DNA from 4 places in the Monashia sp. HAY1-11D genome. Region 2 is predicted to be linked to each of the others. Evidence: riboswitches for the same ligand, from Rfam matches in the RefSeq annotation. Region 2 holds a riboswitch; each other region holds the start of a gene.
The links. A riboswitch is a leader RNA that binds a small molecule or an ion and turns the genes downstream of it on or off. The one in region 2 is predicted to bind S-adenosylmethionine.
Positions count from the first base shown of each region.

Region 1 (7,817 bases), 3.3 Mb from region 2:
CGGTGTAGTGCGAGGCGTCCCCCTTAACGGCGCGGCTGGGCTCGCCGGCGATGCCGACCGGCACGTCACCAGCGACCGTGACCCGGTGCAGCAGACGCGGGAGGCTGTCGTAGTTGTCGACCGCGTAGTGCTGGGTGATGCGGTTGTCGAAGATGACGAGCTGGCCGGGCTGCCACGAGACCCGCACGAGGTGGTCTGGCTTGGTGACGTACGCCTGCAGCAGCCGCAGGATGTCGCGCGACTCGGTCACCGACAGGCCGACGAACCGGCGCACGAACCCGCCGATGAACAGCCCCTTCTCCCCCGTCTCCGGGTGCACGCGGACCACCGGGTGGTGAGTCTCGAACGGGATGGACTGGAAGACCTCCTGGTAGCCCTTCGACTTCTCGTCGAACGACTCGACGGCCTTGTCGGCGTAGTCGTACTCGTTCGTGTGCACGGCCCAGAGCTGGTCCGCGAGGGTGCGCAGGGGCTGCGGCAGGGCACGGTAGGCCGCCGCCGAGCTGGCGATGAGGGTCTCGCCGCCGTACTCGGGCACGGTGTGGCTCACGAGCGTGCTGATAGCGGGGGGTGCCTGGACGAAGGTGACGTCGGTGTGCCACTGGTTGGCCCGGCCGCGCTCGCTGTCGACGGGCAGCACCTGCGGTGCACCGTCGACCGCGGGGACGGTCGGGTGCGCCGTCGTGAGTGTGCCGAAGTAGCCGGCGAACCGCTGCTGGCCCGCGTCGTCGAGCGGGGCGTCGCGGAAGACGAGGGCCTTGTGCTCGAGCAGGGCGGCGCGGATCCCCGCGATAGTCGCGGCGTCGAGGTCCTGGGTCAGGTCGACGCCGGACACCTCGGCGCCGATGTGGGCGCCCAGCTTGCGCACGGTCAGCTGACCCGCCGGCTCAGCAGCCGGGGTGGCGGACGCGGTCGGGGTGCGGTCGGTAGTGGTGGTCATGATGCTTCTCCTTCTGTGGGTGGGTGGTCGTGCGGGTGTTCGGTTGGGCGGCTTTCGGGTGGCGGTGTTCGGGTGGGTCGTCTGTTCGACTGGGGTGCTCAGCGGCTGGGCGCGAAGGTGCGCCACTTGGAGAAGTGCGCCTCGAGGCGGACCAGGCCGACGTTGACGGCGAGCCCGAGCAGGGAGACGGTGAGGATCCCGGCGTACATCTGTGGGATGAGGAAGCTGCTCTGGGCGTTGACGATCTGGAACCCCAGTCCGGCCTTGGCTCCGACCATCTCGGCGGCGATGAGCACGAGGATCGAGGCGGTGCCTCCCATCCGGATGCCGGTGAAGATGGTCGGGACGGCCGAGGGCAGGATCACCTTCTGGAAGAGGCGCACCTGCGAGAGCCCCAGGGAGCGGGCGGCTCGGATCAGCAGCGGGTCGACCGTGGTGGCACCTGCGATGGTGTTGAGCAGCACGGGGAAGAAGCTCGCGTAGGCGACGATCGCGATCTTGGACGTTTCGCCGATGCCGAGGAGCAGGACGAACACCGGGAGCAGGGCGAGCGCGGCGGTGTTGCGGAACAGCTCGAGCAGGGGTGTGAGGAACGACGCCAGTTTGCGGTACCACGCGAGCGCGAGGCCCAGGGCGATGCCGGCCGTGACGGCGATGCTGAAGCCCGTGACCGACCGGGTCAGGCTGGCCGACAGGTGGTCCCACAGCTCCCCACTCGAGATGGCGTCGAGCAGGGCTCGGAGCACGTCGTGCAGCGGCGGGAGGAACACGCGGGTGTCCTCACCGAGGAGGAACTGTGGCACGAGCCCACGCGAGCAGGAACACGAGGATCGCCGCGGACCGCCATAGGGCCACCTTGGCGGCGCGCAGGATCCTCGAGAGCCGACGCCTGTATCCCCGGGGGCGGGGCGCGGCCGCGCTCGCGCCGTCGCCGCGAGCCGGTTCGCCGTCCGGGTTCAGGGCGCCGGGGCCCTCGGGGGGCGGGGCAGCGTCGATGGCGTCGGTGGCGGGGAGGGAGTCGATGGTGTGGGTCGTGGTCATCAGGCTGCCCTCTCGGTGCCGTCGGGCTGGATCTTCTGGTGGCCGGCTCGCTGGGCGCTGGCCACCTCGTCGTGCAGCAGCTCCCAGAGGCGGTGCCGGTAGGCGACGAACTCAGGCGCGGAGCGCAGGTCGCGCTCGGCGCCCAGGGTGCGGTCGCCGAGGTCGACGTCGACGACCGCCTTGAGCCGACCCGGCCGCGAGCTGAGCACCGCGACCCGCTGGCCGAGGTAGACCGCCTCCTCGATGCCGTGCGTGATGAACACGGCCGTCGTTCCCGTGGCACCCCAGATCCGCAACAGCTCGTCCTGGAGCTGCTCACGGGTCTGGGCGTCCAGCGCCGCGAACGGCTCGTCCATGAGCAGGATCCCGGGCTCGTAGGCGAGGCTGCGTGCGATGGCGACCCGTTGCTTCATGCCGCCGGACAGCTCGTGCGGGTAACGCTCCTCGAACCCGCCGAGACCCACGAGGGCGAGGTACTCGCGCGCGCGATCCAGGCGCTCCTTCTTGCCGAGCCCCTGCCGGCGGAACTGTGGCCCCTCCAACCCGAAGGCGACGTTGCCGAGCGCGGTGCGCCACGGGAAGAGCGCGTACTGCTGGAACACGATGCCCCGGTCCAGGCCCGGCCCGGCGACGGGCCTGCCGTCGACGAGGACCTCGCCCGCGGTGGGTTCGCTCAGCCCGCCGAGAATGTCGAGGAGCGTTGTCTTGCCCGACCCGCTCGGGCCCACGAGGGTGAGCAGCTCGCCCGCCGACACGTCGAGAGTGATGTCCTCCAGTGCACGGAGCACGCGGCCGGACGGGGTGTCCTTGGTTGGGCGGACCTGGAAGTCCTTGGTGACGCCCCGCAGGCAGATGCGGGGAGTGGGCGGGTTTCCCTGGTGTTGTTGGGTGCTCACCGAGCTCACCCGGCCTTCGCGAGCCCGTTGAGCTCGTTCGTGTAGTAGCTGGCGGGGTCGAGCTTCTTGCCGCTGAGGAAGCCCTTCTCCTGCAGCCAGCTGCCCCAGCGGGTGAAGTCGGTATCGGAGATGATGCCGCGGTCGGTCACCGCGACGCTCTTCCAGTACTTGAGGTTGTCGGTGTTCTCGTGGCGGCCGCGCTGCTCGATGATCTTGGTGAACCGGGCGATGACCTGCTCACGCGGGGTGGTGCGCTCCCACTCGATCGCCTTGGCGACGCCGGTGACGAAGTCCTTGGCGGCGTCCGGGTGGTCCTTGATGAACTCGTCGCGTAGGACGTACTGGCCGCCGTTGAAGGCGCCGAAGAGCTCGTAGTCGCTGAACAGGCGGCGCAGTCCGCCCGCTGCGACGGCGTGGTCCTGCAGGACACCACCGAGCGTCCCGACGTCGACCTGACCCCGACGCAGGGCCTGCTCGGTGTCGTTCGGTGGCACGACGACGAGCTGTACCTGCTTGATCTCGTCGGGTGTGAGGCCGTTCTTCTGCAGCCAGGTGTTGATGACGGCCTCGCTGTGCGCGCCGAGCGTGTTGACGGCGATCTTCTTGCCGATGAGGTCCCGTGCCGTCCGGATGGGGCTGTCGGCCCTGACGTAGAAGCCGTTGAAAGTCTTCGCGTCCTCGCCGTAGTAGTTGATGACGGCCTTGACCGGTGCGCCGGCCGTGATCAGCTTGACGACCGCGCCGGCGAAGGCGCCGCCGTAGTCGGTCTGGTTCGTCGCCGCGGACTGGATGTCCTGGGGGCCGCTGATGGTGTTGCCCACCCAGTTGAGCTTGACGACCTTGAAGTAGCCGAGGTCCTCGGCGAGCTCGGGGAGGGTGACGGAGTTGGCCCATCCCTGGTAGCGCAGCGTGACGGGGCCCGAGTCCTTCTGCTCGGCCCCGGAGGCGGAGGAGCAGGCCGAGGCCAGTCCGGCAACGAGGAGGGTCACGGCAGGAAGGGCGAGGATCCGTGTGGGGAACTTCTTCATGTCGGTGCTTCTTTCTGCGGGAATGGACGGGCAAGTGGCGTCGGCGGGTCACGCGGAGGCAGGGCTGGTCCCGGCGGCTGGATCAGAAGGGCAGCCGTGATGATCCGCGCGCCGGGAGGGCATGCCGAGGCGAGTGCCGTACCGGGACTCCGGGAGCAGGCGGGTGTTCCGCGTCAGCTGCAGGTGGTCAGCAGGCCGGCTGCGGAAAGCCTGTAGGCGCGTCCGCGGGCGGCCGCGGATCGACGTCGTTCAGGCATGTCCGCGAGTCGCTGCGCGAAGACGCGATGCGGCGATGGCGGGCAGCAGGACATCCTCGTGGCGTCGCGCAGCCGCGTTTCGGGGGACTTGCTCAGGCGGGACAGAGGGCGCTGCTCACGCGCCGCAGGTCGACGTGGCGTCGGCCGGTGAGCATGTGGTTCATGAGTCGTCCTCGGAAGAGACGTGAGGCAGGAAGCCTCGCGCTTGCGACCACCGGTCGGCGGCCGCCGTGTCATCACCCGGGGCACCCCATCGCGAGGAAGGGTTGCCGTCCAGCGAGCCGGGGCTTGGCACTGGATCTCGTGACCTGTCCTGACAGTAGCGGGACAACGCCAAGACCTACCAGTTCCATAGGAAAAGGTCTCTCATGCCGAGACACGCGTCCCCGCTGGTCGCGGCAAGACGGGTGTCGACGGACGATGCCGCGGGGGGGTCAGACCGCGGGGTGCATGCGCCGGATGTTGGTCCAGCCCGTCCAGCCGCGCTCCTCGAGGAGCTCCAGCAGGTGGTTCGCGCACGGGAAGGACTCGACGAACGCCGCGTCCAACAGGGCGACCAGGTCCTCGCTGACGGGATGTTCGTCCTCGATGCCCACGGCCTCGGCTGCCGCGGCCTCGATGAAGGCGGCGACCCGGTCTGCGAGCGCGGGCAGCCGCGGGTCGTCCGGCCCGCAGTCGGCGAGGTCTCCGATGTCGAGATACAGCCGACGCAGCCCGTCGTGTTCGATCTGGGCGTGCTTGATGGCCATGAGGGCCGGCACGGCATCCGGCATCTGGCCGGCGATCAGGATCCAGCTGTCGCGCTCGACCTCGATCAGCCGCTCCCGGAACCCGAGCTGGCGCATCCGGTCCAGGTACGCGACGGCCTCCGGCGGCAGCGTGAGGCTCTCGCCGGCCGCGAGCTTGGCGATCTGCTGCCGGTGACGTCGGCGCTGGCGGATCTCGGCGCGCAGCCGGCGGTCGATGTCCTCGACGGCCATCGCGAACTCCTCGTCCCGTGCCGTGAGCAGCTCATGCACGCGCGACAGAGGTACGCCGGCGTCGGCCAGGGTGCGGATCTTGACAAGCTCGACCACGGCGGCAGCGTCGTAGCGCCGGTAGCCGGACTGGTCGCGCCCGGGCTCGGGCAGCAGCCCCTTGGCGTGGTAGTGCCGTACCGCGCGTACCGTCACGCCGGCGTACGACGCGAGCTGGCTGATCGTGAGCATGGCGTCATTCTCCTGCCGCGGCGGTGTCATGGCGCTTCGCGGTGTCCACCCGTCGTCGCCTCCCGCCGAGTCAGGCGATCTTGCTGCGGTAGGTGCGCATCGCGAGGGTGTGGGCGACAACCAGCAGGCCGACGCACCAGGCGACGGCTATCCAGGCGTCGTTGCCGACCGGCTGCCCGGCGTAGAGGCCGCGGATGGTGTCGACGATCGAGGTGACCGGCTGGTGCTCGGCGAACCAACGCACGGGACCGGGCATGCCAGAGGTGGGCACGAACGCCGAGCTGATGAACGGTAGGAAGATCAGCGGGTAGGAGAACCCGCTCACCCCGTCGACCGACTTCGCGGTCAGCCCGGGAATCACGGCCAACCAGGTCAGCGCCAGAGTGAACAGGACCAGGATCCCGAGGACCGCAAGCCACGCGAGAACCCCTGCGCCAGAGCGGAATCCCATCGCCAGCGCGACGAGCACGACGAGCGCGAGCGAGACGAGGTTCGCCACGACCGAAGTCAGCACGTGGCCCCACAGCAGCGCCGATCGGGCGATGGGCATCGACTGGAAGCGTTCGACGATGCCCGTCGAGACATCGGTGAAGAGCCGGAAGGCGGTGTAGGCGATGCCGGAGGCCACGGTGATGAGCAGGATCCCGGGCAGCAGGTAGTCGACGTAGCTGCCGCCGCCGACATCGATCGCGCCACCGAAGACATAGACGAAGAGCAACAGCATGGCAATGGGCGTGATAGCGGTGGTGATGATGGTGTCCGGGCTGCGCAGGATGTGGCGCAGCGAGCGCTTGAGCAGGACAGAGGTGTCGCTGAGGAAGTGGGTGGTCATCGCGGGGTCCTTACGTGACGGGATCGCCGTGGCCGACGACCGCTAGGAAGATCTCTTCGAGGGACGGCTGCTTCTCGACGTACTCGACCGTGGCCGGCGGGAGCAGCTGCTTGAGCTCGGCGAGGGTGCCGTTCGCGATGATCCGGCCCTCGTGGAGGATCGCGATCCGGTCGGCCAGGTGCTCGGCCTCGTCGAGGTACTGCGTGGTGAGCAGCACCGTGGTCCCCTGGCCGGCGAGCTGCTGGACGGTCTTCCACACCTCGATCCGCGACTGCGGGTCGAGCCCGGTCGTCGGCTCGTCGAGGAAGAGCACGGGCGGGTTGCCGATCAGGCTCATCGCGATGTCGAGGCGACGGCGCATGCCGCCTGAGTAGGTCGCGACCCTGCGCCCGCCCGCGTCGGTCAGCGCGAACCGCGCCAGCAGACCGTCCGCGACCCTGCCCGGGTCCTCCAGTCGTCGCAGCTGAGCCACGAGCAGCAGGTTCTCCCGCCCGGTGAGGACCTCGTCGACGGCGGCGAACTGCCCGGTGAGGCTGATCGACTCGCGGACCTTCGCCGGTTGGGTGGCGACGTCGAACCCGCTGACGGTGGCGGTCCCGCAGTCCGCCTTGAGCAGGGTCGACAGGATCTTGACGGTGGTGGTCTTGCCGGCGCCGTTGGAGCCGAGCAGCGCGAAGATGGTGCCGGACGGGATGCTCAGATCGACGCCCCGGAGCACCGCGTGGTCGCCGTAGGACTTGGTCAGTCCGACGATCTCGATGGCTGGTGTCGTGGTCATGACGCAAGCGTCCAACCTTGACGCTGCGTCAAGGTCAAGCCCCTGCTCGCCCGCCGCGCTGCGTCGGAGACGACCAAGGCCGGCACCGACCAGACCCACGCAGGAAGCGACCAGGTCACCCGCTCACGACCGTTCTCCAGGTCGAGCGGACTCCGACCGTGCTGGGGCTGTGCCCCTGCCGTCGTCGACCCCGCGGCGAGTGATGACGTCGGGCGCCGTGCTCACCGTCACCGCTGGAGCGCCCGGGGCGGCTGAGGGTCGTGATGCTTCACGGCTGGAAGCGATAGCCCATGCCCGGTTCGGTCAGCAGGAAGCGCGGATGGCTCGGCTCGGGCTCGAGCTTGCGGCGCAGCTGCGCCATGTAGAGGCGTAGGTTCGCCGGCTGGTTGACGTAGGCCGCGCCCCAGACCTCCGTGAGCAGGTGACGCTGGGACAGCAGCTTGCCCGGGCTGCGGACCAACGCCTCGAGCAGGGCCCACTCGGTCGGCGTGAGGCGGACCCGCTCGGGCTCGCCGGATTCCGTCGCCCGGGTTACGACCTTCGCGGCCAGGTCCACGGTGACGTCGCCGAACACCGTCGCGGGGACCACCTGCGGCTCGCCGCCGGTGACCCGTCGGGTGATCGCGCGGATGCGCGCCAGGAGCTCGTCCATGCCGAAGGGCTTCGTCACGTAGTCGTCGGCGCCCGCGTCGAGCGCGACCACCTTGTCGGGTCCGCCCTGCCGGCCGGACAGGACGATGATGGGCACGTCGGTCCACCCCCGCAGGCCCTCGATCACCTGGACGCCGTCGAGGTCGGGCAGCCCGAGGTCGAGCACGACGACGTCGGGTTCGACCT
Region 1 is NZ_CP200320.1:871,071-878,887, forward strand. Features, by position in the region: gene AC1VM9_RS03960 (TauD/TfdA dioxygenase family protein) at 1-940, opposite strand, end outside; partial or broken gene AC1VM9_RS03965 (ABC transporter permease) at 1,039-1,981, opposite strand; gene AC1VM9_RS03970 (ABC transporter ATP-binding protein) at 1,981-2,877, opposite strand; gene AC1VM9_RS03975 (ABC transporter substrate-binding protein) at 2,883-3,905, opposite strand; gene AC1VM9_RS03980 (putative leader peptide) at 4,255-4,326, opposite strand; SAM riboswitch class IV at 4,359-4,471, opposite strand; gene AC1VM9_RS03985 (MerR family transcriptional regulator) at 4,597-5,370, opposite strand; gene AC1VM9_RS03990 (ABC transporter permease) at 5,441-6,202, opposite strand; gene AC1VM9_RS03995 (ABC transporter ATP-binding protein) at 6,213-6,980, opposite strand; gene AC1VM9_RS04000 (response regulator) at 7,249-7,817, opposite strand, start outside.
Region 1: it holds a riboswitch for S-adenosylmethionine, as region 2 does, so the genes downstream of both, AC1VM9_RS03980 (putative leader peptide) here and metX (homoserine O-acetyltransferase MetX) in region 2, are expected to answer to the same signal.

Region 2 (7,817 bases):
GCCAAGGAGTTCCCGCCCGTGGCGACGTTCGGTCGGTGACCTCACCGATGACGGCCCCGACGCCCGGCCGAGGCCGCGCACGCGTCCTCCATCCCGGCGGACGCGTCGCCGGCGTCCCCGCGCACACGACGTCGGCGCCGGGAATCCATCTGCCCGGCCGCTCGTTGGGGCGGGCATGAAGACCGCCTCTCGGCTCAAGCTCGCCGCGACCGTCGCGTCCGTCGTGCGCGCCTCGACCCGCCCGGGCGCGCCCCGGCTCGGCGAGCGCGTGCAGGCGGTGCCGCGGCTCGTCCGGGCCACGCTCGACCGCACGTACGCCGGCACGTCGCTGGGCAGGCTCGCGCTCGTCGCGGCGGCGGTCGCCTACGTGGCGTCACCGCTGGACCTCGTGCCGGAGGCCATCCTGCCGGTCATCGGGGTGGCCGACGACGCCGTGGTGCTCACCTGGGTCGTCAAGGCCTTCCTCGAGGAGACCGACCGCTTCATCGCCTGGGAGATCGGCCAGGGGCTGCACCGGCCCGGGACGTCACGCCCGGGTGCTGCCGAGCGGACGCCGCGGACCCGCGCCGAGCAGCCCGGGCAGGCGTCGGAGTCCCCGACCGCACCGGACGACCGCGTGGGGACCGCGCTGGGGACGCCTGCCGACGCGCGGGCCCGGCTCTGGGCCGGCCAGGTCGCCGACGGTCGACGCCGCGACCGTGACGTGACCGGGGCTGCCGCACCGGGCCGTGTCGTCGGGCGGCTGACCGGCTCGACAGGCGCCTCGGGGGCACCGACCGCAGGCGGCCTCGGAGCGCAGCGCCCGGCGGACGGCCCGCGCTCGACCGGCCCGGGTCGATCCGAGGGGGTACGCCTGCCCGAGGGGGTCCGCCAGGCGGCCACCGACTACGTGCTCGAGTCGGTCCGCAAGCGCCTCGAGCGCTGACGCAGCACCGTCGTCCACACCCCCTCCGCGCCTGGCGGCGCGGTCCACAGGCGGCCGGCGGGGGAGTGCCGCTCCGCGCCGGCCGGGGGCAGCCTTCGGGCATGCCGAAGATCTCCCTGTCCGGACCGGCCGACCTGCTGACGGTCCTGCCCTACCACCTCGGTTTCAGGCCCGAGCGCAGTGTCGTCGTGGCCTGCTTCCACGGCCGGCGCCTCGGGCTCGTGGCCCGGCTGGACCTCGTCGCCCCACCCGACGCCGCCGCGGCGGCTGCGCAGATCCTGCCCGCCCTGGTGCGCGAGCGGCCGAGCCGCGTCGTCCTCGTCGGGTTCGCCGGCGGCGCCGCCGACGAGGATCCCGCACCGTTGCTCACCGCCCTGGGCGACGCGCTCGAGGCTGAGCTCGTCCCGGTGGGCGACCGGCTCGTCGTGCGCGAGGGCCGCTGGTTCGGGCTCGACTGCGCCTGCTGCCCACCGCCCGGGCGAGCCCTGCCGGACGTGGCCGACGTCCCGGCCGTCGCCGAGTACGTCGCCCTGGGCACCGTCGTGCTGGGCACGCGCCAGCAGCTCGCAGCGCTCGTCGAGCCCCTGCCGACGCAGGACCCGCGTCACGACGACCGGCTCGCCGCGGTCGAGGCGTGGGCCGAGCGGCACGCCCACTCGGATGTCGGGACCGGCGTTGCCGACCGCCGGGCGCGCGCTGCCCTCGTCGACGAGGCACTGGGGGCGTGGGTCCGCCTCGTGCGCCGCGGGCTCGGCACCGAGCCGACGCCGACGACGCTGGCCGCGCTGCTCGGCCCGCTCGTCGACGTCCGCCTGCGCGACCTGCTCGTCGCGTGGGTGTGCCCCGGGACCCTCTCCCTGGAGGCCTGCCCGCGCGACCTCGTCAGCCGGTTGCGCCGCGCACTCGAGGCCGACACGTCCTCCCACGACAGCCTGCCGCGGGACGTGAGGGAGGTCGTGGACGAGGAGATCGAGGAGGACATCGACGAGATGCTGGAGGGGAGCGGCGGGTGGGACCGCGCGCTGACCGAGCGAGTGCGCCTGGCGCGCCTCGAAGAGCTGTGCCGGGCGACCCCCGCCGCGTGTGCGGCACCGGTCCTGGCGGTGGTGGCCGCGTACGCCTGGTGGCTCGGCGACGGCGCCCACGCCTCCGTCGCCGTGGACCGTGCCCTCGAGGTCGACCCGCGGTACCGGCTGGCACAGCTCGTGCGGCAGTCCCTCGACTGGGGCCTGCGTCCCCGCAGCTGCGCCTGACCTGCCCTCCAGCCGTCCAGCCCGTGGACCCGAGGGCCACGCCTCGAGACGCGGTCGCGTATGGTGGTGGCAGGTCATGAGCGCCAGCGCCAAGCCCCGGCTCGCTGGCCGGCAACCCTCCTTCGCGGTGGGGTGCCCCGGGTGAGGACCAGGCCGCACCGGCACGGGACTGCGGCAAGCGCGCACACCCGAGGAGCAGCCAGAATGACTGTGACCCACCGGTCCGGCCAGGTCACGCGCCGTCCGGCCCGACGCCAGCAGGGTGTCGACGGCTCGCAGCCCGTTCGTCCCGACGTCTCGGCCGACCGACGCGGCGACGGCGTCTGGCGCGAGGGGGACCCCGTCGGCAGGCGGCAGTTCGTCGACGTCGGTGACCTCGAGCTCGAGCGCGGGGGCGTCCTTCCCGAGGTCCGGATCGCCTACGAGACGTGGGGCCGGCTCAACGAGGCCCGCGACAACGTCGTCCTCGTCGAGCACGCCCTCACCGGCGACAGCCACGTCGTCGGTGAGGCGGGCGAGGGCCACCCGTCGCCCGGCTGGTGGAACAGCCTCATCGGTCCGGGGCAGGCCGTGGACCCCGAGGACTGGTTCGTCGTCGCCGCCAACGTCCTCGGCGGCTGCCAGGGCTCGACCGGGCCGGCGAGCCCCGCCCCGGACGGGCGCCCCTGGGGCAGCCGCTTCCCGTACGTGACCGTGCGCGACCAGGTCGCCGCCGAGCGGGCGCTGCTGACCGAGCTCGGCATCACGCGGCTTGCCGCGGTCGTCGGAGGTTCGATGGGCGGCATGCGCGCCCTCGAGTGGGCCGTCAGCCACCCCGACGACGTCGACCGCTGTGTCGTGCTCGCCTCCACGCCCTACGCCACGGCCGAGCAGATCGCCTGGTGCCAGCCGCAGCTGCTCGCCATCCGCAGCGACCCCCACTACGCCGGCGGCGACTACTACGACACGGACCACCGTCCCGACACCGGCCTGGGCCTCGCCCGGCGCATCGCGCACGTGACCTACCGCACCGAGACCGAGCTCGACGACCGGTTCGGTCGTCAGGCCCAGCTCGGCGAGGACCCGTTCAGCCTCAGCGAACGCGCCGCCGGCAGAGGGCGTTTCGCCGTCGAGTCCTACCTGGACCACCACGCCGGCAAGCTCGCCCGCCGTTTCGACGCGAACTCCTACGTCGTGCTCACCGAGGCGATGAACTCCCACGACGTCGGCCGCGACCGCGGCGGCATCGAGGCGGCGCTGGCGCGCGTCACGGCCGACTGCACCGTGGTGTCCGTCGACACCGACCGGCTGTACCCCCCGCGGCTGTCGGACGAGCTGCATGCGGCTCTCCCCGTCTCGACGCGCGTCTCGATCACCTCCGCCTACGGACACGACGGCTTCCTCATCGAGGAGGAGCAGGTCGGCTCGGTGGTCCGCGAGGCCCTCGCGCGTCCGCGCTGACCCCGACGCCTCGGCAGGCCCGGCGCGCAACGCGATCCGTCCGAGCGCGCGTGCCGGTGCCCGCGGCCACCTTTTCGGGTACGGTGCGAGCACCCGGTTGTTGCCGTACAAGGAGGTCCGCGAAGTGGCCATCGTCGTCGGATACGTCGCCACCAAGGAGGGACGCGCGGCGCTCAAGCGAGCCGCCGAGGAGTGCGTCCTGAGGGGGACCAAGCTCGTCGTCATCAGCTCCCACCGGGGTGGGAAGGACTTCGACGCCGACGAGGCCAGCGCGTTCGAGGCCGAGCTCGAGCGGGTCACGACCGTGCTCGAGGACAAGGGCCTGGAGCACGAGGTGCGCCAGCTGGTCCGGGGCAACGACCCGGCCGAGGACCTCATCAGCGTCGCGGAGGCGGAGAACGCCGACTTCATCGTCATCGGACTGCGTCGCCGCAGCCCCGTCGGCAAGCTCATCCTCGGCTCCAACGCCCAGCGCATCCTGCTCGACGCGTCCTGCCCGGTGCTCGCCGTCAAGGCCGGCTGAGCCCGCCCCGCCCGCCGGCGGGGTCGTGTCACACCGGGTCGGCACCACCGCGCGGCCCGATCCGTTCGCTCGCACGCCGTTGCGCGTTTTATAATGTCCGAGTACCGGATCGCAAGAGGCACACAGCGAGATCGTCCGAGGGGACCCGACTCCGACAGGCCACGCTCTTCCGGCACGAACCCCCGTTCTCGCTCGTTGTGATGTGGCATGCCCGCGTGCTCACGTCGGCCCGCACCACACGAGACCCGCGATGAAAGGCGACTGCATCCGTGCCGAAGGCAACACCCGCTGGACCCCCGAAGACCCTGCCCAAGGTGTTCCAGCACGAGGCGATCATGCAGCTCCTGGTCAAGGGCAGCACCAACGGAAGCATCACCGGCACCGAGATCGCACGAGCGCAGGCTGAGGCAGCCCTCGACCTGAAGCAGATGAAGCCGGTCCTCGTCACCCTCGAGGCCCACGACATCGAGATCGTCGTCGACGCGCCGCACACCGACACGAAGAAGCGAACCCGATCCGGGACCAAGGGAGGCACTGTGGCCACCGCACGTTCCACCACCGCTGCTGCGACGACGACCGCCAAGAGGACGACGACCGCCAAGACGACCGCCAGGAAGGCCACCCCCGCGACGAAGGCCGGCGAGGCCGAGGCCACCGCCGAGGCCGAGGGCGCGGCGGCGCGCAAGGCGCCGGCCAAGAAGGCCGCCACGAACGCCGGCGTCGCCAAGGCCGCCGCCAAGCCGGCCGCGAAGAAGGCCGCCGCCAAGAAGGCCGCCGGCAAGACCGCCCCGAAGAAGGTGGCTGCCGCCGAGGTCGCCGGGGACTCGGACGAGCTCGAGGACGATGACGCCGAACCCGAGGACGCCGACGAGAGCGAGCTCGTCGACGTCGAGGTCACCGACGACGACGACAGCGACGAGACCGACGAGTCGCCCGCGGCAGAGGACACCGAGGAGGGCGACGACGACACGGTCCCGGTCGCCACGGACGCCGCCGCTCCCGCCGAGGAGGCCGAGGAGTCCGGGTTCGTCATCCGCGACGACGACGAGGACGACGCCCCCGCGCAGCAGGTCGTCACCGCCGGTGCCACCGCCGACCCCGTCAAGGACTACCTCAAGCAGATCGGCAAGGTCGCCCTCCTCAACGCCGAGCAGGAGGTCGAGCTCGCCAAGCGCATCGAGGCCGGCCTGTTCGCCGAGGAGAAGCTCAACTCCGGCGACAAGATCGACATGAAGCTCAAGCGCGAGCTGTGGTGGATCGCCCAGGACGGCAAGAAGGCCAAGAACCACCTCCTCGAGGCCAACCTGCGTCTCGTCGTCTCGCTCGCGAAGCGCTACACCGGTCGCGGCATGCTCTTCCTCGACCTCATCCAGGAGGGCAACCTCGGCCTGATCCGCGCGGTCGAGAAGTTCGACTACACCAAGGGCTACAAGTTCTCGACGTACGCGACGTGGTGGATCCGTCAGGCCATCACCCGCGCGATGGCCGACCAGGCCCGCACCATCCGCATCCCGGTGCACATGGTCGAGGTCATCAACAAGCTGGCCCGTGTCCAGCGACAGATGCTCCAGGACCTCGGCCGCGAGCCCACCCCGGAGGAGCTGGCCAAGGAGCTCGACATGACGCCCGAGAAGGTCGTCGAGGTCCAGAAGTACGGCCGCGAGCCCATCTCGCTGCACACCCCGCTCGGCGAGGACGGCGACAGCGAGTTCGGTGACCTCATCGAGGACTCCGAGGCGATCGTGCCCGCGGACGCCGTCAGCTTCACGCTCCTGCAGGAGCAGCTGCACTCGGTCCTCGACACGCTCTCCGAGCGCGAGGCGGGGGTCGTCTCCATGCGCTTCGGCCTGACCGACGGCCAGCCGAAGACGCTCGACGAGATCGGCAAGGTCTACGGCGTCACGCGCGAGCGGATCCGCCAGATCGAGTCCAAGACGATGAGCAAGCTGCGTCACCCGAGCCGTTCGCAGGTCCTGCGCGACTACCTCGACTGACGCGTGGACTCGCGGACGGTCCCGACGCGGGCCGGGTGGCTGGATGCCGCCCGGCCCGCGGGTTCGTCCCCCCGCGTCGGTTCCGGAGCAGGCCCTGCCACCGAAAGAGGAGTCCAGCGTGCCCTCCACCGTCCACCGACGCGTCGCGGTCATGGCCCACTTCGACCCCGACGGGCAGCTGGCGCCGCACGTGCGACGGTTCGTCGACCAGCTCGCGACCGTCTGCGACCGCGTGGTCCTCGTCACCACGAGCGGCCTGGGCCCGGACGGTGAGCGGTGGGCTGCCACACGCCCCCACCTGGAGGTCGTCCAGCGGCCCAACGTCGGGCACGACTTCATGAGCTACCGGTACGGGCTCGAGGTCGCGCACGTCGAGTCCGGCCACGAGGTCGTCCTGTGCAACGACAGCTTCGTCGGGACGACGGTCCCGTTGCTGCGGATCTGGAAGCGGATGCAGCGACGGCGTTGCGGCTTCTGGGGGCTGACGTCGAACACGGAGATCGCGCCGCACGTGCAGAGCTACTTCATGGTGTTCCGGCCCGAGGCCGCCGGCAGCGAGGCCTTCCGCTCCTTCTGGGAAGGGGTCACGGTCCTGCCGGACAAGAAGCAGGTCATCCACTCCTACGAGGTGGGTCTGAGCCGCCGGCTGCTGGAGGCCGGCTTCGAGTGTGCCGCGTACTTCCGGCCGGGGCTGCGCGACACGTGGATGGCCCTGAACCGCGTCGCGTGGCGTGCCCGGCCGGACACCGTCGCCGGCGGTCGGGCCCGGCTGCTCACCGTGGCCCGGGAGATGCGGGGAGTGCGGCGGGACCGGTGGAACCCGACCATCGTCCTGGCCGACCGGGTGCTGGGCGGTCGCCTGCCCGTCGCCAAGCTGCAGGTGTTCCGCGAGGACCCGGCCCGTCTGGGGGCGGCCAGCCTGCTGGCCCGGTGCGAGCAACGCCACCCCGAGCTGTTCGAGGGGGTCCGGGCCTACCTCGAGCGGACGGCGCCCGCGTACACCACCGGCCTCACCGAGCACGCGCCACCGGCGTCGCACGCGGCGCTCTACCGCCGGGTCCGCTACTGAGGCGACGACCTCACGTCAGCGACGGCGGGTCCGCGAGCCGAGGCGGGCGGGCAGCCCGCGCCACCACTCGACGCCGGCCGCGGGCCAGAAGAAGGAGCGCAGACGCGTCTGCCAGGCGCGGGTGCGCCCGACGTTGCGGCGGATCGCGCGGATGTCGCTGTGCAGGCGGATCGCCTCCTGCGGCGTCGTCCGCTCGGGCCGGTCGTACCGGGACTTCTCCAGCGTCGCGGTGACTCGTCCCATCGCCGTGGCGTTCTCGGTGTCGAGGTGGCCCTCGGTGACGTACCGGTGCCGCAGCTGGCGCAGCGTGACGCCGTCCGGCGCCGACAGGCCGAGGTCACCGAGGTGCGAGGTCAGCGCCTCCCACTCGGCCTCGATGAGGTCCTGACGCGTGACGGCGGCTCGGCGGCGCCGGGCCCGCAGCAGCCAGGCCGTCAAGGGCATGACGAACGCGGCGAGGAGTCCGATGAGGACGGCGAGGACGACGGCGAGGTGGCGCAGGCTGAAGACCGACGCGAGCGTGTCGCCGAACGAGGGCTGCGCCGCCACCGCCGTCGTCGTCGTGGTCGTCGCCCGGGTCGACGTCGGCCGCGCGGTGCTCCCGGACTCGGTG
Region 2 is NZ_CP200320.1:4,210,667-4,218,483, reverse strand. Features, by position in the region: gene AC1VM9_RS19500 (EcsC family protein) at 1-39, shown strand, start outside; gene AC1VM9_RS19495 (YkvA family protein) at 176-925, shown strand; gene AC1VM9_RS19490 (DUF4192 domain-containing protein) at 1,027-2,178, shown strand; SAM riboswitch class IV at 2,251-2,365, shown strand; gene metX (homoserine O-acetyltransferase MetX) at 2,383-3,618, shown strand; gene AC1VM9_RS19480 (universal stress protein) at 3,743-4,141, shown strand; gene AC1VM9_RS19475 (RNA polymerase sigma factor) at 4,456-6,135, shown strand; gene AC1VM9_RS19470 (rhamnan synthesis F family protein) at 6,254-7,204, shown strand; gene AC1VM9_RS19465 (transglutaminase-like domain-containing protein) at 7,220-7,817, opposite strand, start outside.

Region 3 (7,817 bases), 910 kb from region 2:
CGTGGGCCCCGGCGACACCGTGCTGCTCGCCAGCAGCCTCATCCCCGGCAACGAGAACGCCGTCTACCGCATCATCAACGGCCTCATGCGTCTCGGCGCCCACGTCGTGCACAAGGGCAACGCCAAGGTGCACGTCTCGGGCCACGCCAGCGCCGGCGAGCTGCTCTACTGCTACAACATCGTCAAGCCGCGCAACGTCATGCCGGTCCACGGCGAGTGGCGACACATGTGGGCCAACTCGCGGCTCGCGATGCAGACCGGAGTCCCCGAGGACCACGTCGTCCTCGCCGAGGACGGCGTCGTCGTCGACCTCGTGGAGGGCAAGGCGTCCGTCGTCGGCGTCGTCGACTGCGGGTACGTCTACGTCGACGGCAGCAGCGTCGGTGGGGCCGACGAGGCGCTGCTCAAGGACCGCCGGATCCTGCGCGACGAGGGCTTCATCTCCTGCATCGTCGTCATCGACTCGGCCACCGGCAAGATCGCGAGCGGCCCCCAGATCACGGCGCGCGGCTTCGTCGAGGACGACGAGATCTTCCAGCAGGTCATCCCGAAGGTCGAGCGCGCGATCGAGGAGGCCGTCGCCAACGGGGTGCGCGACGACCAGCAGCTGCAGCAGATCGTCCGGCGTGCGGTGGGTTCGTGGGTCGGCGGCAAGATCCGCCGTCGCCCGATGATCATCCCCGTCGTCCTGCAGGCCTGACGCGGCGTGGCCGAACACGTCGAGGACCCGGCGGAGGTCGCCCGCGACCCGGCGGAGGTCGCCGCCGACCCGGCGGAGGTCGCCGCCGACCCGGCGGAGGTCGCCGCCGATCCCTCGGAGGAGAGCGCCGACCCGCCGCAGGACGCTGGGTCCCGCCGGCGGTGGGAGCGTGTCGCGGACCGGGCGCTGCTGGCGGTCCTGGTGCTTCTGCTCGCCGTCGTGGCCCTGCGCGGGCTGGACTCGACGTTCTACCCGGTCGTCGTGCTCCAGACGGCGGGTCCCCTCGCCGTCGTCGCTCTCCTGCTGCTCGCGGCGGCCGCGCTCCTCCTGCGTCGCTGGTCCGTGTCGGTGCCGATCGTCGCGGTCGCGGTCGTGGGGCTCGTCGTCGCGGCCCCGGCGTGGTCCTCGAGCGTGCACGCCACGGTCGACACCGACCTGACCGTCATGTCGGCGAACCTCCATGAGGGACAAGCCAACTCGCGTCAGCTGATGGACGCCGTGCGGCTGCACTCGGTCGACGTGCTCGTCCTGGTCGAGGCGACGCCGGAGTCCGAGACCGACCTCGACGACGCCGGTGCGCGCGCATTCTTCCCGCAACGCGTCGGTCGGGCGCGCGATGGTGTCGTCGGGACGCTCGTGCTCTCGAGGTACCCCCTGAGCGAGCGTGCCGACGGCGTCAGCCCGGCCGGTGACAGCCTCCAGCCGGACGTCGACGTCACGACGCCGGCCGGCACCGTGCGGCTTCGGGCCGTGCACCCGCCGCCGCCGTTGCCCGACCGCACCGACGACTGGCACGCGGCCCTGGTCTCGCTCGCGACGTGGGTGCACGCGCAGCCGACCGACCGACCGCTCGTCCTCGCCGGCGACTTCAACGCCTCGTCGGGCCACCCGGTGTTCCGGCGGCTCGCGACCGGGCTGACCGACGCCCAGGCGGCTGCGGGCCGAGGCTGGGTGCGCACCTGGCCGTTCGAGGGGCGGCGCATCCCGCCGTACGTCGACCTGGACCATCAGCTGAGCCGCGGACTGGCCGTCGTGGACGCGGGTCAGGTCGCGGTCAACCGGACCGACCACGCCGCCGTCTGGGCGTCCTACGCCCTGCGCGCCGAGCGCTGACCCCCCGACGGACCGCCCGACCCCGCCCGACCGCCGCCACCCGTCTCGCCGCGGGATCGCAAACACACCGAGCAGCTGCCAGGTGGTCCCTGGTATTCCCGGACCCACCTGGCAGCTGTTCGGTGTGTTGCGGGGTGACGGGGGTCAGGCGGCGAGAGACCCGGTCCGGTTCACCAGGGGCGCTCGACCTCGACGTCGCGGGGGTCCGTGCCCTCGACCGTCCACCCGGCGGCCGTCCGGGTCCACGTCCGCGACGGTCCTTCGCCCACGAGCGCGGCCACGGCCGAGACGAGACGCTCCACGCCCTCGGCCGTGCTGCCGAGCCCGACGCTGGCGCGCACCGCGGTCTGGGGACGCTCGCCCCACGGGTCCTCGAGCAGCTCGTCGACGAGCAGGTGCGCACAGAACTTGCCGTCGCGCACACCGATGCCGTGCTCGACCGAGAGCACCTGCGACACGAGCGAGGGGTCGAAGCCGGACACCGTGAAGGCGACGACACCGACCCGGTCGTGGTCGTCGCCGAAGATCGAGAGCACCTCGACGCCCAGGACCGCCTCGAGGCCGGTGCGCAGTCGCTCGAGCAGCGCCTCCTCGTGGGCCTCGATGGCGGCGCGGTGGCGTTCGATCGTCGAACAGGCCGCCGCGAGGGCGATGGCGCCGATGACGTTGGGGCTGCCGCCCTCGTGGCGCGCCGGGCCCGTGGCCCACTCCGTGGCCGTCTCGGTGACCGTCCGGGTCGCGCCGCCGCCGGGCAGGTAGGGTGCGCCGGCGTCGAGCCAGTCACGACGCCCGGCGAGCACGCCGGCACCGAAGGGGGCGTAGGTCTTATGGCCGGAGAAGGCCACCCAGTCGGCGTCCCACGCGGCGAGGTCGATGCGGCGGTGCGCGGACAGCTGCGCGGCGTCGACGGCGATCCGGGCGCCGTGCTCGTGGGCGAGACGGGCGAAGCGCTCCACCGGCCACACCTCACCGGTGACGTTGGACGCCGCCGTCAGCACCACGAGGCGGTGCCGGCCCGGGTGCTCGGCGAGGGCCTCGTCGAGCAGGTCGAGCGCGTCGTCGGTGCTCTGGGGGATCGGCAGGCGCACCGTGCGCGAACGGCCCCAGGGCAACAGCGTCGAGTGGTGCTCGCTGCCGAAGACGAAGACCACGGCGCGGCTCGGCAGGGCGTGGGCGAGCACCGACCACGAGTCGGTGGTCGTGCGGGTGAAGACGACCTGGTCGTCCTCGCGGGCGCCGACGAACCGGGCCACCTCCTCACGCGCCTGCTCGTACCAGGCGCTCGTCAGCCGCGAGGCGAACCCGGCACCGCGGTGCACCGACGAGTACGTCTCGAGGGCGCGGTCGACGGCGTCCTTCACGGTCTGGAGGGCGGGGGTCGACGCCGCGTGGTCGAGGTTGGCGTAGGCCACCTCGCCCCGGGTCGTGGGCACGCGCAGGTCCGCGCCGACGACACGCGGCAGGGCCTCGCCCTCGGCGACGACGCGGAGGGCTCGGGTGCGGACGACCGGGGCGGGGCCGCCGCCGCAGAGGGTCGTCGTGGTGGGAAGGGCCGACATGGCAGTGCTCCTCGCGAGTCCAGGGACCCACCCGGTGCAGGTCCGCGCTTGCCGACCTCGAGGAGAAACCAGCCGAGGACGGCCTGGTCGTCACCCGGAGCACCCCACCGCGGAGGAGGGTTGCTGGCCAGCGAGCCGGGGCTTGTCGCTGACACTCTTGACCTGGCGAAGACCATAGGCGCCGGCCTGTCCGGGTGTCCACCCAGCGGGCCCACGGTGTCGGAATCTGAGACGGCACCGACTCGCGCCCGCGGCCACGGTCCGGCGAATCGGTCGTGGTGCGCGTGTGACGCGTGAGTTGAGAGGGACGCTGGCGTACGGTGCGACCATGGCGACACGTCCGTCCACCAGCCAGCGAACGAGCCCCGCCGCGGCCGCGCGCGCGAAGGGCTCGTCGTCGCGCCCGCCGGCGGCCCGCTCGACCCGCCCCGCACAGCGCAAGCCGGCCGCTGCCCGCAGGGGCCAGTCCAAGGGGCCGACGAAGACGCGGGGCGGCGGCCTGCCGTTCCCCCTCAACGCGGTGCGCAACACGTGGATGGGCGTCTCGCACCTGGCCGGTGGCGCGGTGCGCCGGGTCGGGCACAGCGCGGCCGACCTCGAGCCCGAGCACAAGCGCGACGGCATCGGCTTCGCCCTCATCGCCCTCGCCGTCGTCGTCGCGGCCCGCGAGTGGTGGGGCGTCTCGGGCACGTTCGGCCAGGTCGTCCACGCCGTCTTCGCCGGCACCTTCGGGCGGGTCGCGTACGCCGTCCCGCTCGTGCTGCTGGCCCTCGGCCTGCGGATGCTCCGCGCCCCCCAGGACGAGGCCGCGACCAACCGCATCGTCGTCGGCACGATCACCCTGACGTTCGCCGCGTGCGGCCTGTCGCACCTCGCCGACGGCATCCCCAACCCGCCCGACGGGGCCGACGGCATGCGCGCCGCCGGGGGCATCATCGGCTTCCTCGCCTCGAGCCCGCTCGCCGCGGCCGTCTCCACCTACGGGGCGACCGTCCTGCTCGTGCTCCTCGGCGTCTTCGGCCTGCTTGTCATCACGGCGACGCCGGTCAACATGGTCCCGACCCGCCTGCGCCAGCTCAAGGCGCTCGTCATCGACCGCGGCACGCATCCCCACGGGGCCGACGCCGGGGACGGGGCGGAGGCCGACGCCCCGGCGGCCGCGCTCAAGCGGGCCCGCCGCAAGCCCGTCGACCTGTCCGAGCGCGACGGCGACGAGGCCTTCCGCCAGGCGGCGCAGAAGGAGGCCGACGACGCCCCCACCAAGCGGCTGCGCCCGGGCGAGAAACGTCCGACCGCGCCCGGCGTCCTCGCACCGCGACCGAGCGGCGAGAAGGTGATCGACGCCACGGACCCGAAGACCCACGGGGCCCCCGACACGAGCAAGGTCGGACCCAAGGCCGAGCTCGTGCCGCCGCCGATGTCCGAGATGCCGTCGCGCGTCGAGCAGCTGAGCCTCGGTGGGGACATCACCTACCGCCTGCCCGACCAGGCGATGCTCAAGCCGGGGTCGCCGCACAAGACGCGCAGCGAGACGAACGACGCCGTCGTCGAGTCCCTGACGAACGTCTTCGAGCAGTTCGACATCGACGCCGCGGTCACCGGCTTCACCCGCGGCCCGACGGTGACCCGCTACGAGGTCGAGCTCGGCTCGGGCACCAAGGTCGAGCGCGTCACAGCGCTGAGCAAGAACATCGCGTACGCCGTCGCCTCGGCCGACGTGCGCATCCTCAGCCCGATCCCCGGCAAGTCGGCCATCGGCATCGAGATCCCCAACACCGACCGCGAGAACGTCGCGCTCGGCGACGTCCTGCGCAGCCAGACCGCGCGCAGCAACGAGCACCCCATGGTCATGGGCGTCGGCAAGGACGTCGAGGGCGCCTACGTCATCGCCAACCTCGCCAAGATGCCCCACCTGCTCGTGGCCGGCGCCACCGGCTCGGGCAAGTCGAGCTTCGTCAACTCGATGATCACCTCGATCCTCATGCGCTCGACGCCGGAGGAGGTCCGTCTCATCCTCGTCGACCCCAAGCGCGTGGAGCTGACCGCGTACGAAGGCATCCCGCACCTCATCACGCCGATCATCACCAACCCGAAGAAGGCCGCGGAGGCCCTCCAGTGGGTCGTCAAGGAGATGGACCAGCGCTACGACGACCTCGCGGCGTTCGGGTTCAAGCACGTCGACGACTTCAACAAGGCGGTCCGGGCCGGCAAGGTCAAGCCGCTGCCCGGCTCGGAGCGGCAGATCACCACCTACCCGTACCTGCTCGTCGTCGTCGACGAGCTCGCCGACCTCATGATGGTCGCCCCGCGCGACGTCGAGGAGTCGGTCGTGCGCATCACGCAGCTGGCGCGGGCCGCCGGCATCCACCTCGTCCTCGCCACGCAGCGCCCGTCGGTCGACGTCGTCACCGGCCTCATCAAGGCCAACGTGCCGAGCCGCATGGCCTTCGCCACGTCCTCGCTCGCGGACTCGCGCGTCGTGCTCGACCAGCCGGGCGCCGAGAAGCTCATCGGCCAGGGCGACGCCCTCTTCCTGCCGATGGGCGCCAGCAAGCCGATGCGGGTGCAGGGTGCGTGGGTCAACGAGTCGGAGATCCACGAGGTCGTCAAGTTCGTCACGACCCAGCTCAAGCCGAACTACGTCGAGGACGTCACCGTCGCGGCGCCCAAGAAGCAGATCGACGACGACATCGGCGACGACCTCGACGTCCTGCTCCAGGCTGCCGAGCTCGTCATCACGACGCAGTTCGGGTCCACCTCGATGCTGCAGCGCAAGCTGCGCGTTGGCTTCGCCAAGGCCGGCCGGCTCATGGACCTGCTCGAGTCCCGCGGCATCGTCGGCCCGAGCGAGGGGTCCAAGGCGCGCGACGTGCTCGTGCGTCCCGACGACCTGCCGCAGACGCTCGCGCTGCTGCGCGGTGAGGACGTGCCCGCTGCCGTCGCGGTCGACGACGAGGACCTCGTCCCGGAGGACGACCAGCCCTACGCCCCGCCGCCGGTCGAGCTCGACACGTCGGACCTGACGGCCGGCCTGCCGGACGACGTCGCCCCACAGCGCACGGCCGCGATCGTCGCCGAGCGCGGCGAGCGGCGTCAGGCGGAGGAGGAGACGACGGCCGTGCCGACGGCGGCATGGACGCCCGGTGACCTGACGCCGACCGTCGACGAGGACGACGAGGAGTCGGAGGACGCCTGGCAGCTGACCGACCGCGGCGGCCGCGAGCGCTACTGACCGCCGACGCGTCGGGGCACGTCGGGGCGCGTCGGGGCGCGTCGGAACGCGTCGAGACGCGTCTGGAGCCCGCCGACCGCGCCTGCCGCCTGCCCACTGCGGCCTGCCGCCGTCGGGACGTCGTCGCGACTAGGCTCCGGGAGGTGAGTGCCTCGCTCGAGCTCTGGCCGTCGACGCCGCGTCGCGTCGGTCCACCGAACCGGTGGGACCGCTTCCGCCGCAAGCTGTCCGACCTGCCGTGCGCGCTCCTGCTCTTCGCGCAGCTGGCCGCGCTGCTCGCCTATCCCTTCATCGAGACGCGGTCGGGCGACGTCCAGGAGGCGGCGCGCGCGGTCTTCGGTCTCATCGGCCTCGTCGTGCTCTTCCTCGCCGTGCGCGCGGTGCGGGCGACGCCGGCGCTGACGTGGGTGGCCCTGCTCCTCGGTGGCCCGGTCGTCTTCTTGACGGTCGGCGAGGCGATCTGGCCCGACAACCAGGCCGTCGCCCTCTGGAGCAGCATGCTGCATGCGCTCTTCTACCTGTACACCGGCTACGGCCTGCTGCGGTACATGTTCGCCGACAACTGGGTGACCCGCGACGAGCTCTACGCCACCGGGGCGACCTTCACCGTCGTCGCGTGGGGCTTCGCGTACCTCTACCTGGCGATCCAGATCGTCTGGCCGCACTCGTTCACGATCTACGGCGAGACCGGCGTGCCCGGGACCCGCACGTGGTTCGAGCTGCTCTACCTGTCCATCACGACGATGACCTCGACGGGCCTGTCGGACATCTACGCCGTGGAGCCGCACGCGCGCGCGTTCGTCCTGCTCCAGCAGATCACCGGGATGCTCTACGTCGCGCTCGTCGTCGCCCGCCTGGTCGGGCTCACCATCGCCCGCTTCCGCCGCTGACGCTCGCCCGTCCTGACCCGGCGCGCCGGGTCAGGATGCCGGCGGCCCGTCGAGCTCCTCGATGGTGGCGATGGCGGGCGGGCGAGCCGCCTGCAGGTCGCGGGCGACCGCCTCGGCGTCCCGGAGCACCCGCAGCGCGTTGCCACGCACCAGCCGGGCCACCTCGTCCTCGGACCACCGCCGCTGCAGGAGCTCGGCGACGAGCGTCGGGTAGCCGCTGACGTCCTCGAGCCCGAGCGGGAAGGTGTCCGTGCCGTCGTAGTCGCCCCCGATCCCGACGTGCTCGATCCCGGCCACCTCGCGGACGTGCTCGACGTGGTCGG
Region 3 is NZ_CP200320.1:3,303,530-3,311,346, forward strand. Features, by position in the region: gene AC1VM9_RS15260 (ribonuclease J) at 1-700, shown strand, start outside; gene AC1VM9_RS15265 (endonuclease/exonuclease/phosphatase family protein) at 707-1,813, shown strand; gene AC1VM9_RS15270 (aminotransferase class V-fold PLP-dependent enzyme) at 1,984-3,372, opposite strand; SAM riboswitch class IV at 3,412-3,535, opposite strand; gene AC1VM9_RS15275 (FtsK/SpoIIIE family DNA translocase) at 3,701-6,604, shown strand; gene AC1VM9_RS15280 (ion channel) at 6,748-7,494, shown strand; gene AC1VM9_RS15285 (dipeptidase) at 7,525-7,817, opposite strand, start outside.
Region 3: it holds a riboswitch for S-adenosylmethionine, as region 2 does, so the genes downstream of both, AC1VM9_RS15270 (aminotransferase class V-fold PLP-dependent enzyme) here and metX (homoserine O-acetyltransferase MetX) in region 2, are expected to answer to the same signal.

Region 4 (7,817 bases), 340 kb from region 2:
GGGTTGCGCACGAGACGGACCCGCGGGTCCTCCGCGGCCAGCGCCTCGGCGACCGCGTCCGTGCCGTCGGTCGACGGGCCGAGTGCGAGGACGACCTCGATGGGGCCGGCGTAGTCCTGGGTGAGGATCATCGCGACGGCGTCGCGCAGGTGCCGCTCCTCGTTGAGCAGCGGCATGATGACGCTGACCGGCGGGGTCAGCTGCGTCGACGCGTCCACGCTGGTGTTCCTCGTCCTCTGCTCGTCGTCCCGGGGCCCGGTCGCGGCTCCCGTGTACCGCCCGCTGCCCGGGGCGCGAGCGGCGACCAGCCTACTGGAGGGTCGGGAGTCGACCGCGGGGCGCCCGAGCCACGAGGACGCGCCGGCCGCCGGGCCTCCCGGGCCCACCACGACCCGACCGGGCCCGGTGCCGCCGCGGGAGCGGGCCTTCGCACTCGAGCGTGCTCGCGGCGCTCGCGGGGAGTGGGGCGCCGCCTCCGGGGAGGGGCGGCGGCGCCCGCCACTCGGACCCCCGGTGACGACGCAGCGCCGCGGACACGGGCACGCTGTTTGACCTCGTGTCCAAGGGCGTCGCAGCCGCGAACGGCCGCGCCGCCCCCGGCGGTGCACGACCACCATACGGCGGGGTCGCGCGATCATCAAGCAGTTCGACCATCGCGTCACGTGGCGGTCGGCCTGCTCCGCCGCCGATCCGCGACTCGGTAGGTTTGGGACCATGACCCCCACCCGTGCCGCCGACCGGGCTGCGGCGACCGCCGCCCTGCGCGAGCTCATCCTCGCCGGCGAGCGCTACCGCCTCGCCGCGGCCGAGCACCTCGACCTCACCGTCAACGAGAGCCGCGCCATCAGCTACCTGCTGGCCCGCGGGTCGATGGGCCAGACCGAGCTGTCCCAGGCCCTGGGACTCACGACGAGCTCGACGACCACGCTCGTCGACCGGCTCGAACGCCGCCACCTCGTCGAGCGGGTGGCCGACCCGGCCGACCGGCGTCGGAGCACGGTGCGCATCCCCGAGGCCGACCTGCGCCGGCTCGGGCAGGTGCACGACTGGGTGCCGCACACCTTCGACACGCTCGACCCGGCGAGCCTGCCGCATGTCACGGAGGTCCTCACGACCATCACCGAGGCGCTGCGGGGCGTCGCGGCCGACATCCACGCCTCCAGCTCGAGCACCCGCGGGAACCGGCGCCGGCACTGAGCCTCGTCGCCCGGTCAGCCCTTGAGCAGCTGGCGTGCCATGACGATGCGCTGGACCTGGTTGGTGCCCTCGTAGATCTGGGTGATCTTGGCGTCGCGCATCATCCGCTCGAGCGGGAAGTCCTGGGTGTAGCCGGCTCCCCCGAGCAGCTGCACGGCGTCGGTCGTCACCTTCATCGCGACGTCCGACGCGTAGCACTTGGCCGCTGCCCCGAAGAACGAGAGGTCCTTGTCACCGCGTTCGGACTTGGCCGCCGCGACATAGACCATCTGGCGCGCGGCCTCGAGCTCCATCGCCATGTCGGCGAGCATGAACTGGATCCCCTGGAAGTCGGCGATGTGCTTGCCGAACTGCTTGCGGTCCTTGACGTAGGCCAGCGCGACGTCGAGCGCCCCCTGGGCGATGCCGACGGCCTGCGCGCCGATGGTGACGCGCGTGTGGTCGAGGGTGCGCAGCGCGATCTTGAGGCCGTCACCGACCTGGCCGACGACGCGGTCACCGGGGATCCGGACGTCGTCGAAGTGCAGCTCGCGGGTCGGGCTGCCCTTGATGCCGAGCTTGCGCTCCTTCTCGCCGAAGGTGAACCCCGGGTCGGACTTCTCGACGACGAAGGCCGTGACGTTGCCACCCCGGGGACCGTCGGGGTCGGTGACGGCGAGGACCGTGTAGTACTCGGACACACCGGCATTCGTGATCCACGACTTCTGGCCGTTGAGCACCCAGCCGTCGCCGTCCTGCCGGGCGCGGCACTTCATGGACGCGGTGTCCGAGCCGGCCTCGCGCTCGGAGAGCCCGTACGAGAACGTCGTCCGGCCCTGGGCCAGGGGCGGGAGGTAGCGTCCCTTGAGCTCGTCGCTGCCGTCGAGGATGAGCGGGAGCGAGCCGAGCTTGTTGACGGCGGGGATGAGCGAGGCGGACGCGTCGACGCGGGCGACCTCCTCGATGACGATGCACGTCGCGAGCGCGTCGGCGCCGACGCCGTCGTACTCCTCCGGCACGTGGGGGGCGAAGAAGTCCGAGGCCACGAGGGCGTCGTGCGCCTCCTGCGGGTAGCGGGCCTCCGCGTCGACCGCCGCCGCGAAGGGCGCGATCTTGTCCTCGGCCACGGCGCGTACGGCCTCCCGCAGCGCCTCGTGGTCCTCGCTGGTGCGGTACAGGTCGAAGTCGGCGTTCGTGCTCACGGCCTGATCCTACTCACGGGTTCGGATTAGTAGGACGTCCTCGTGATCGACGCCACGAGTACCGCGCCGCGGCGCACTTTCCGACGCGGAAGCGGCCCCGACGCCGCCAGTACCGCGCCACGGCGCGGCTTCCGCGGGAGGTGGCCGCCACCCCTCGGACACCGGCTCCCACTCCTCGGACGCCGCTGTCTACACTGCGGGCAGGTCATGAGCGCCAGCGCCAAGCCCCGGCTCGCTGGCCGGCAACCCTCCCAACCGCGGCGGGGTGCCCCGGGTGAGGACCTGGCCCGACGTCGACAGCCGGCGCGGGCAAGCGCGGAGACCCTCTCCCCGCACCGAGCCGTCGGTGCGCCGGGCCGTCGGGACGACGACCGGTCATCGACCCGAACCAGGAAGAGCAGACCACGATGACCGAGCCGAACTGGTCCTTCGAGACCAAGCAGATCCATGCCGGACAGAGCGCCGACAGCGCGACCGGTGCGCGCGCCCTGCCGATCTACCAGACGACGAGCTACGTCTTCGACGACACCGACCACGCGGCGAACCTGTTCGGGCTCAAGGAGTTCGGCAACATCTACACGCGGATCATGAACCCGACGACGGATGTCGTGGAGCAACGCATCGCCGCACTCGAGGGCGGTGTCGGGGCCCTCCTCGTCGCCTCGGGACAGTCGGCCACCACCCTGGCCCTGCTCAACATCGCCGAGGCCGGTGACCACATCGTCGCCTCGCCGAGCCTCTACGGCGGCACCGTCAACCTGCTGAGGTTCACGTTCCGCAAGCTCGGCATCGAGGTGAGCTTCGTCGAGGACCCCAGCTCGGTCGACGCGTGGCGTGCCGCCGTGCGGCCGAACACGAAGGCGTTCTTCGGCGAGACGATCGCCAACCCGAAGGCCGAGGTGCTCGACATCGAGGCGGTCGCGGCGGTCGCGCACGAGCACGGCGTCCCCCTCGTCGTGGACAACACCATCGCGACCCCGTACGTCATCCGCCCGATCGAGTGGGGCGCCGACGTCGTCGTCCACTCCGCGACGAAGTACCTCGGCGGTCACGGCACGTCCATCGCCGGCGTCATCGTCGACGCGGGCCGGTTCGACTACGGCGCCGACCCGGAGCGGTTCCCGAACTACAACACCCCCGAGGAGAGCTACCACGGCCTCGTCTTCGCCCGGGACCTCGGCGTCGGCAGCCCGCTCGGGGCCAACCTCGCCTACATCCTCAAGGCGCGTGTGCAGCTGCTGCGGGACCTCGGGCCGGCCGCGGCACCGTTCAACGCGTTCCTCATCGCCCAGGGCCTCGAGACGCTGTCGCTGCGCATCGAGCGCCACCTCGCGAACGCCACCAGGGTCGCTGCCTACCTGCAGGGTCACCCCCAGGTGGAGCGGGTCGTGTGGGCGTCGCTGCCGGACAGCCCCTCCCACGCCACGGCGCAGAAGTACGCGCCCCGTGGCGCGGGCGCGGTGCTCTCGTTCGAGATCGCCGGTGGTCTCGATGCCGGCAAGAGGTTCGTCGAGGCGCTGACCCTGCACAGCCACGTCGCGAACATCGGCGACGTGCGGTCCCTGGTCATCCACCCCGCCTCGACGACCCATTCGCAGGGCCCCGAGGAGGACCGCCTCGCGGCGGGCGTCACGCCGGGTCTCGTTCGCCTCGCCGTGGGCATCGAGCACATCGACGACATCCTCGCCGACCTCGAGCAGGGTTTCGCGGCCGCGAAGCCCTGAGCACCGGCGGAAGCCGGGGTGTGGCGGGTCGGCACGGCTGGCAGCATGTCGGCCATGCCGATCCGCTACCCCGCTCCCCTGCGTCCCGGCGACCGGGTCGGTGTCACCTCGCCGAGCTCGGGCGTCCAGGACCGCCTGTGGGGTCGGTTCACCCATGCCGTCCGGTGCCTGCGCGACCGCGGGTTCGACGTGGTGGTGGGCGAGCTCAACCACGCAACGAGTCACGTCAGCGGGCCGCGTGAGGCACGCGCGGCCGAGCTCATGTCGATGCTCACCGACCCCACGATCAGGGCCGTGGTGCCGCCCTGGGGTGGTGAGACCGGCATCGACCTGCTCGACCTGCTCGACCTGGACGCCGTCTCGTCCGCCGAGCCGACGTGGTGCGTCGGCTTCTCCGACACCTCGACGTGGCTGACCCCGCTCACCCTCACCACCGGCCTGGCCACGATCCACGGGCAGAACCTCATGGACACCCCGTACGTCCTGCCCGACGGCATCCTGCACTGGGTCGACGTCGCGTCGGCCTCAGCCGGCGAAGAGCTGGTGCAGCGCTCCCCCGGGCGGTTCCGCTCCGGCGGCTGGGACGACTACGCCGCCGACCCGACGGTCTCGCGGATGACCCTCGACGGACGCGGTACGTGGACCCGCATCGACCCGGGGCACGAGGGTGAGCCCGCGGGCTTCTCGGGGCGGCTCGTCGGTGGCTGCGTCGAGACGATCAGCTTCCTCGCCGGCAGCACCTACGGCGACACGAGCACCTTTGCCGCACGGCACGCCCCGGAGGGCCTCGTCGTCCTGCTCGACATCGCCGAGTGGCCCTCGTACGACGTCTGCCGTGCCCTTCACGCCATGCGGTTGCGCGGCTTCTTCGACGCGGCCACCGGCATCCTCGTGTCCCGCACCAACGCCCCGGAGCCGGGCGGGTTCACCCAGCACGACGCCGTCAGCGACGCCCTCGGCATGCTCGGCGTGCCGATCCTGGCCGACGTCGAGTGCGGGCACGTCGCGCCGTTCCTCGCGCTCGTGCAGGGCGCCACGACGTCCGTCGAGCACGACCCGGCAGCCGGCACGCACACGGTCGTGCAGCGCCTCGACTGACGACGCGCGACTCCGCGGCTGGCTAGCCGACGACCTCGTCGAGGTAGCACCAGCGCCACGTCTCACCCGGCTCGATGGAGCGGATGACCGGGTGTCCGACGTCGTGGAAGTGCGCCGTCGCGTGCTTGAACTCCGAGGAGTCGCAGCAGCCGACGTGACCGCACTGCAGGCACAGGCGCAGGTGCACCCACGTCGTGCCGGCGCGGAGGCACTCCTCGCAGCCCTCGGGCGTGCGCGGCTCGGCGCACGAGTCGGTGTCCTCCAGGTGCTCGCACGGGCTCTCGAGGGTCTCCACGGGCAACATCTCGCTCTCTGCCAGTCGTTCCTGCTGGTCGTCGATGCGGTCCAGCATCGTCTCCTCGAGGTCGAGGGCCCCGAGGACGACGCGGAGCACGGTCTGGTCGGCCCGACCCTCGTCACGCAGCCGCAGCACCTCGCCGCGCTCGGCCTGCAGCATCGTCATGCGGGCACGGACGTAGCGCTCGCTCGGCGTCTCGTCGACGTCGGCGCCCCTCGGACCGAGGCGCTCCCACATCTGGTTGAGCCGGTCGTCGGCGCGGTCCCGCAGCGTCGTCCGCGTCGCGTCGTCGACGTCGGGCATCGCGTCGAGGGCCTCCAGCCCGGCCCGCGTCGCGGCCTGGAGCACGGTCGCGGCCTGGAGGGCGTCCTCACGCGGGTCGGGGCCGCGCACCCCGAGCCGACGCGCGAGGCGCGGCAGGGTCGTGCCCTGGACGAGCAGCGTCCCCACCGTGACGACGACGGCGACGAGGACGAGGACGTCGCGGTGCGGCGTCTGGTCCGGCAGGAGCAGCGCGGCCGCGAGCGTCACGACGCCACGCATGCCGGCCCACGACAGCACCGCCGAGTGCGACCACGGCGACGGCGCCTCGAGGCGGAGCACGCTGGACTTGAACCACCGGAACGGGAACACCCAGACCGGCCGGGCGAGCAGGACCACGACGAGCGTGCCGAAGGCGGCGAGCGCGATGGTGCCCCACGACAGCGACGACGCGCGCACCTTCTCGACCACGTACGAGACCTGCAGGCCGATGAGGAGGAACACGGCGTTCTCGAGGAGGAACTGGATGGACCCCCAGTTGATCCGCTCGGACAGCCGTGACGCGCCGGTCTGCGACCGCGGCGACCGGTGACCGAGGACGATGCCGGCGGTGACGACGGCGATGACCCCCGACGCGTGCAGCTCCTCGGCGGGGACGTAGGCGGCGAAGGGCACCATGAACGACAGGACGGTGTCGAAGGCGGCCTCGGTCGAGAACCGCTTGCGCAGGACGAGGACGACCAGCGACACCACGAAGCCGATCGCCGCACCACCGACCGAGGCCCAGAGGAACTGTCCGACGACACCGCCGAAGGTCAGGGTCTGCGCCCGGTCGCCCGTCGCGAGACCGGCCGCGGTGAGCGCCGTGCTCAGCGCGACGAGCGCCGTCGCGTCGTTGACGAGCGACTCGCCCTCGAGGATCGTCACGAGCCGCCGCGGCAGCCCGATCTGCCGTCCGACCGCGGTGGCCGCGACCGCGTCGGGCGGGGCCACGACGGCACCGATGGCGAACGCCACGGCGAACCCGAGGCCGATCAGCTGGTGCAGGAACACCGCGACGGCGAGGGCGGTGAACAGCACCAGCCCCACCGACAGCGACACGATCGTGCCCTTGTACGTGCGGACGTCGACGAGCGAGGTCTGGATGGCGGCCGCGTAGAGCAACGGCGGCAGGATGCCGAGGAGCACCTCCTCGGGGGTCAGGGCCACCTGGGGCACGAAGGGCAGGTAGGACCCGACGATGCCGACGAGCATGAGGACGAGCGGTGCGGGCAGGCGCAGACGGTCAGCCAGCCACGCGCCGCCGAGGACGGTCGCGGCGATCGCCAGCAACCCGGTCGCGATCTCCACCGGGCCATCCTGCCAACATGCGGCCCCCTGCGCGTCATCGGACCGCCGCGTGGGCGGCCCGGGGGCTCAGAAGAACGAGCGGACCGCCTCGATGACGCGCTCCTGGTCGGCCTCGGTCAGCTCGGTGGCACAGGGCAGCGAGACGCCGCGGGCGAAGAGCCCCGAGCCGACCCCGCCGCCGAGCACCGGCGCCGTCGCGAACGGCGGCTGCGCGTGCAGCGGTCGCCACAGCGCGCGGGCGCCGACCCCGAGCGCGTGGAGGTGTCCGAGCAGCTCGTCCCGGCCGCGGCCGTCACCCTCGGGCACGAGCACCGAGTAGAGCCAGTACGTCGCGTCGAGACCCTCGACGCGCGGCGGCAGGACGAGCGGGAGGCCGGCGAACGCCTCGTCGTACCGCGTCGCGATCCGGTGCTTGGCCGCGACGAACTCGTCGAGGCGCTCGAGCTGGGCCAGGCCCAGGCCCGCGGCCAGGTTGGTGAGCCGGTAGTTGTAGCCGACCTCGTCGTGCAGGTACCCGACGTCGGGAACCTTGGCCTGGGTGGTCAGGTGGCGGGCCCGCGCGGCGAGCTCGTCGTCGTCGGTGACGAGCATCCCGCCGCCACCGGTCGTGGCGATCTTGTTGCCGTTGAAGGAGAAGCAGCCGACCCGCCCCACGGTGCCGGTGTGCGACCCGGCGTACCGACCGCCGGACCACGTGGCGCCGAGCGA
Region 4 is NZ_CP200320.1:4,546,285-4,554,101, forward strand. Features, by position in the region: gene AC1VM9_RS21005 (glycosyltransferase family 2 protein) at 1-218, opposite strand, end outside; gene AC1VM9_RS21010 (MarR family winged helix-turn-helix transcriptional regulator) at 715-1,197, shown strand; gene AC1VM9_RS21015 (acyl-CoA dehydrogenase family protein) at 1,212-2,378, opposite strand; SAM riboswitch class IV at 2,582-2,700, shown strand; gene AC1VM9_RS21020 (bifunctional o-acetylhomoserine/o-acetylserine sulfhydrylase) at 2,756-4,102, shown strand; gene AC1VM9_RS21025 (LD-carboxypeptidase) at 4,157-5,200, shown strand; gene AC1VM9_RS21030 (Na+/H+ antiporter) at 5,223-7,109, opposite strand; gene AC1VM9_RS21035 (DegT/DnrJ/EryC1/StrS family aminotransferase) at 7,176-7,817, opposite strand, start outside.
Region 4: it holds a riboswitch for S-adenosylmethionine, as region 2 does, so the genes downstream of both, AC1VM9_RS21020 (bifunctional o-acetylhomoserine/o-acetylserine sulfhydrylase) here and metX (homoserine O-acetyltransferase MetX) in region 2, are expected to answer to the same signal.